DNA from 2 places in the Pseudoalteromonas sp. Xi13 genome. Region 2 is predicted to be linked to the other one. Evidence: predicted binding sites of a transcription regulator. Region 2 holds the regulator's gene; the other holds the start of a gene.
The links. Region 2 encodes LexA, which represses DNA repair genes until DNA is damaged. Its sites were predicted from a motif close to TACTGTATNNNNATACAGTA; they were not measured.

Region 1 (3,144 bases), 1.6 Mb from region 2:
AAAAATGACATGATCTCAGATTGGCAGTCTCAATTACCCGCCGATGCACCTAATGCATTTTTAGTTAATATTACACAAAACGAACTTGAGCCTGTAAATAATTACTTAGCAGAAAACGATATTTTAGTATCGGATTTTTATCCAACCATTCGTGGGCGAGTAAATGCGGTAAATGGCGAGCTTGTTGCGCGTAAAGTGTCGTTGCAAGATAACGAGAAAAAAGATGAAGAAGCGCGTTCAGGCATTGGCCGTGAGCTTAATCTAACCTGGCTTGATAATGTGCCAGCCCAAAACGAAATTGTGCAAGGCCAGTGGTTTGGCGAAGGCGCAGTGGGTGAGGCATCGGTTGAGGAGTCTATGTTGGAGCGCCTAGACGTAGAAATAGGCGACACCTTAACATTTTTAATTGGTGCGCAATCATTTGACGCCAAAATTACCAGTGTGCGTAAAGTAAATTGGGCTACGCTAAAACCTAACTTTTTTATTATTTTAAGCCCCGATGTGCTAAAAGATTTTCCGGCAACGTATATTTCATCTGTGCGTATAGAGCCAGAGCAAAAGAAAGCGTTTAGCCAGTTACTGCGCACTTATCCAACCATTACCGCCATCGATGTAGATAACTTTGTTAAGCAAATACAATCAACAATTGAGCAGGTGTCGTTAGCTATTGGCTTTGTGCTTGCTATTGTGGTTTTGTGTGGCGCATTAGTGCTTATATCTCAGGTGCAAGCGAGCCTTGGCGAGCGAATGCAAGAAATAGTAATACTGCGAACTTTAGGCGCTAAAGGGCGGTTAATAAAAAATGCGACGCTTTATGAGTTTTTGCTATTAGGTGGCTTAGCTGGGTTTGTAGCCGCATTATTTAGTGATGTAGCCTTATTGATTGTTCAGCAGCAAATGTTTGACTTAGCCGGTAAATTGCACCCGGCAATTTGGCTAATAGGGCCAGTGTCTGGCGGGGTGTTTGTAGCCGCGCTTGGCTACTTTATGATTGCCCGTAAACTTAAACAAAATACCCAAGGCTTAGTACGTGCTTTAGCCTAAGCTATACTTTTAACGCTAAACGCCCGCACTAAGTTGCGGGCGTTTTTGTTTTTACTCGCCACTGGTAATTTATACAGTGCTCTGGCATTATTACCGTTATTGAAAAATAACAATAATGAGTGTGCTGTTTGGCCATTATTTTAGGGATAGACCCAGGTTCTCGTTTAACCGGTTATGGTGTGGTTGCGCATCAAGGCGCTAAATTTACCTATTTAGGAAGCGGGTGTATTAAATTAGCCGAGCATGAGTTCCCCATACGATTAAAAATGATCTACCAAGGGATCACGCAAATAATAGAGCAGTTCTCCCCCGAAACCTTTGCCATAGAAAAAGTATTTATGGCGCATAACCCGGATGCCGCGCTAAAACTTGGTCAAGCCCGAGGAGCCGCGATAGTGGGAGCCTCTATGGCCGACTTACCCGTATTTGAATACTCAGCCCGGCAAATTAAACAAGCCGTGGTAGGTAATGGCGGCGCCGATAAATCGCAAGTGCAACACATGGTAAAAAATATTTTAAAATTACCTGGCACACCGCAAGCCGATGCGGCCGATGCGCTTGCCATTGCAATTTGCCATGCGCACTCAGAACAAAATTTAATAAAACTAGCGGGTAGCGCAAGCAAAACCGTTAGAGGACGTTTAAGGAAATAAGTATGATTGGCCGTTTAAATGGCATTTTAGTTGAAAAGCAGCCGCCCGAAATTTTATTAGAAGTAAGCGGCGTAGGCTACGAAGTACAAATGCCCATGACCTGTTTTTACGACTTACCCAATATTGGCGAAAACGCCATAGTGTACACGCACTTTGTAGTACGCGAAGACGCACAACTATTATTTGGCTTTAATAATAAAACCGAGCGCGCGCTTTTTAGAGAACTATTAAAAGCAAATGGTGTGGGCCCTAAACTAGGCTTAGCTATTTTGTCGGGCATGTCGGCGCAGCAATTTGTTAGTTGCGTAAACAACGAAGATGCCACAACATTGGTTAAATTACCGGGTGTAGGTAAAAAAACCGCTGAGCGTTTAGTGCTTGAAATGAAAGACCGCTTAAAAGATTGGGGTAACGATTTATTTACGCCATATAGCGATAATGCCGTTATAGAGCCCCCTAGCGATGCAACAATTGCCAATAATGCTGCAGACGATGCCGTATCGGCACTTGTTGCGCTTGGTTATAAATTGCCACAGGCGCAAAAAGCAGTAAAATCGGTAAGTAAACCCGATATGTCTACTGAGGTTCTTATTAAAGAATCTTTAAAATCAATGTTGTGAGTAACCCATGATTGAAGCTGATCGTTTAATTGACGCGAGCGAAAAAACCAACGAAGACACCATAGACCGCGCAATAAGGCCCAAGCTTTTAGCCGACTACAAAGGTCAGCCGCATGTTAAGCAGCAAATGGAAATATTTATAGAGGCAGCGCGCAGCCGCGGTGAAGCGCTCGATCATCTATTAATATTTGGCCCGCCGGGCTTAGGTAAAACCACGCTTGCTAATATTGTTGCCAATGAGCTTAATGTAAGTATTAAAACCACTTCAGGCCCAGTACTTGAAAAAGCCGGCGACCTTGCTGCATTACTTACCAACCTTGAAGAAGGCGATGTGCTGTTTATTGATGAAATACACAGACTCAGCCCACAAGTTGAAGAAATACTTTACCCCGCAATGGAAGATTACCAACTCGATATTATGATTGGTGAAGGCCCCGCTGCACGCTCTATTAAATTAGACTTACCGCCGTTTACGCTTATTGGCGCGACAACACGCGCAGGCTCACTTACCTCACCACTTAGAGACCGTTTTGGTATAGTTCAGCGCTTAGAGTTTTACTCGGTAGCTGACTTATCGCATATAGTGGGGCGCTCTGCACATTACCTAGATTTACAAATGTGCGACGATGGCGCTACCGAAATTGCAAAACGCTCACGAGGCACACCGCGTATAGCAAACCGCTTATTACGTCGTGTGCGCGATTACACGCAAGTAAAATCAGATGGTACAGTAAATGCCTCAGTTGCCGAGCTTGCCCTTGATATGATTGACGTAGATAAAAGCGGGTTTGATTACATGGACCGTAAATACTTACTTGCCATTATCG
Region 2 (3,144 bases):
TCGAAGCGCATCGTACTGATCGTCGTTTTTAATTTGCGGGCCATGATCTGCCATAATTGTCCTCCTGAAGCGTTTAATTACACAGTGTGTGTATAACTTTCATACATAAACGGTAAAATTAAGCGTAACTAGCCTAACCCGTTTTATAAGGCAAATTAGATGCCAATGGCGTTTAAACAGGTATTTTCTATTAATAAAGCCATGTTTAGCGCTTAGTTGATTTGGTATAAAAGTAAAACTGCGTTAAAGTTTGCGATGAAACTATAAGAGGGTAAAAAGCAGACAATGTCGGAAATTCAATTTTTAAATGTAGATCTAGAGCTTGAGTCTAAACAAGATATTAGTGCCCTAGTGGCAGACTTAAAGAAAAACGCGATGGTTTTGCATTATGACAAAGACGAATATCGTCAATTGGCGCGTATTGAAGCCTCAGGTGATATAACCACGCCAGACAAAGCAATCAACCACTTATGTGAATTAATAGAGTCGTGTTCACGTAATGCGCTTAAGCAGTGGCTAAGCTGTTCGCGCAGAACGTTTGATATAGGCTTTGAGTCGGGCACGTCACCTAAGTGTTTTAACCAAGCTCTACATGCAGATACACTGCTACGTATATCTGCAATTGGCGCTGGTATGGAAATAACGATTTACCCTATCGAAAAGTAGCCATAGTTAATTATTTGCGCTCGACAACCGCTGCGGTCATTTTTGATACGCAGCAAAGCTCGCCGCGGCTATTGGTTATTTTTATTTCCCATACAGAACTGCGCTTACCAATATGAAATGCACGAGTAACGGCGGTTAAAGTGCCATTTCGAGAGGCCTTTAAGTGGCTGGCGCTAATTTCCTGTCCAACACAATAAAATTTTGTAAAGTCCACTACAAAGTTAGCGGCGTAGCTTGCTACGGTTTCAGCAAGTACCACATTTGCGCCACCATGTACCATACCAATAGGATTATGATGCTCAGGAATAGCAGGCATGGTAGCCACTAGGTAATCATCTCCTATTTCGGTTATTTCTATGCCCATGGTTTTCATCAGCGTGCCTTGGCCGTTTATTCCCTCATCTAACTGTTTGCAAAGCTCTAATGTGATGGGTTGATGCCAAATACTCATAATTACTCCTTTATATTGAAAGCAAATTTATAGCATTTTAAATACTGAACGTCTGTAATTACCTAAAATTTATCCAGGTGCGGTGTATTTAGCTATTTTAAAGCACAATTTAAATTTGCGATTTTTATTTAACTGTATATACTCACAGTTAAATGTACTGTATGGAAAACCAGTTGTATGCGACCATTAACTAAACGCCAAGCTCAAATACTCGAACTAATAAAAGTTTTTATTAAAGACACTGGTATGCCTCCTACACGTGCCGAAATTGCGCAAACACTCGGTTTTAAAAGTGCCAATGCCGCAGAAGAGCACTTAAAAGCGCTTGCCAAAAAAGGTGTTATTAAAATGAAACCAGGCGCAAGCCGTGGTATTCAATTGGTTGAAGAAGAGGAGCCTGAGCAACTAGGTCTACCATTAATAGGTAGAGTTGCAGCGGGTTCGCCTATTTTGGCGCAAGAGCATGTTGAGAGTCACTGTAAAATAGACCCACTTATGTTTAAACCAGCCGCCGACTTTTTACTGCGTGTTAACGGCATGAGTATGAAAGATATAGGTATTATGGATGGCGACTTACTTGCTGTACACCGTACTCAAACAGCAGAAAATGGCCAAGTTGTGGTTGCACGAGTAGATGAAGACGTAACCGTAAAACGCCTAGAAAAAGCAGGCCGAAAAGTATTATTACACGCCGAAAACGAAGAGTTTACGCCAATTGAAGTAGACCTTGAAAACGAGTCGTTTAATATTGAAGGGTTAGCCGTTGGCGTAATAAGAAATGCCGACTGGATGTAATTTTTAACTATTTTTAAGTAATATCTATAAATGCGCACTTTTTAGTGTGCATTTTTGTTTTAAAAACAGACCTTCCACCATCTCAAAACGCCCTAAAATTATTTAGGCTGTAAACTTTTTTTCACTCATACTTTTATCTTCCTAAGCGTGTTACATCCCTTAATTTTGCTCGTATCTTGGCTGTTAAATAACAATTTAATACGCCGTCATTTAGTCAATTTTAAAATATCACTTGATTGTTTTTTATACTAAAACTTGCTTGTTGTACGTTTTTTAGCTAATCATTAATGTGCTGGACTAACAATAACTCACAGCTTTTTAGTTATGAGAACACACAATATACACAAACCTTTTGTTGTCCTAGCGATACCAATCAAAAATAAGATTGGTAAAAAAATAAAAATAACGAATTGGCGTTTAAGCCGTATGCCTCTTCGCTTTGCATTCGCAATAGCATCAAAGGAGCCGTCACATGGGTAAACTGACCTCTACCTTGTGGCTTGTGTTGATTATGTTCCCGCAGCAAGTGCTGGCTAATAGCCAATACAATATGCGCAAGGGCGTAACCGATATAAGTAATAATGTATATCAGCTACACATGACCATATTTTTAATATGTTGTGTGATTGGGGTGATAGTGTTCGCAATAATGTTTTGGGCACTGATTCATCACCGTAAATCTAAAGGGGCAGTTCCTGCCCAATTTCATGAAAGTACCAAAGTAGAAATTCTTTGGACTGCCATTCCGTTTGTTATTTTAATTGCCATGGCAATCCCTGCCACTAAAACCCTCATTGCGATGGAAGATGCCAGTAAGGCTGACTTAACCATTAAAATTACAGGGTCACAGTGGAAGTGGCATTATGAATATATGGGCGAAGACGTAGAGTTTTACTCTATTTTATCTACCCCTCAAGACGAAATAGCCAACCTTGCTAATAAAAACCCTAATTATTTACTTGAGGTTGATAAACCTTTAGTACTGCCAATTAATCAAAAGGTGCGTTTTTTAATGACCTCTGATGATGTTATTCACTCTTGGTGGGTACCCGATTTTGCCGTTAAAAAAGATGCCAATCCGGGGTTTATCAACGAAACGTGGACCAACATCAACGAAGAAGGTATTTACCGAGGGCAGTGTGCAGAGCTGTGCGGTAAAGACCATGGTTTTATGCCCGTGGTGGTTGAAGCTAAATCGCAAGAGGACTTTAACGCATGGCTTGCAGATGCTA

Region 1: ruvC (crossover junction endodeoxyribonuclease RuvC) is a predicted target of LexA. The motif match lies at 1,104-1,123, and genes of this name have one in related genera.

Annotation. Positions count from the first base shown of each region.
Region 1 covers NZ_CP034439.1:1,384,048-1,387,191, forward strand. Annotated here, with positions in the region: gene EJ103_RS06290 (FtsX-like permease family protein) at 1-1,044, shown strand, start outside; gene ruvC (crossover junction endodeoxyribonuclease RuvC) at 1,173-1,697, shown strand; gene ruvA (Holliday junction branch migration protein RuvA) at 1,700-2,317, shown strand; gene ruvB (Holliday junction branch migration DNA helicase RuvB) at 2,325-3,144, shown strand, end outside.
Region 2 covers NZ_CP034439.1:3,480,953-3,484,096, reverse strand. Annotated here, with positions in the region: gene EJ103_RS15730 (Rho termination factor N-terminal domain-containing protein) at 1-57, opposite strand, end outside; gene EJ103_RS15725 (hypothetical protein) at 286-666, shown strand; gene EJ103_RS15720 (hotdog fold thioesterase) at 677-1,117, opposite strand; gene lexA (transcriptional repressor LexA) at 1,295-1,912, shown strand; gene coxB (cytochrome c oxidase subunit II) at 2,385-3,144, shown strand, end outside.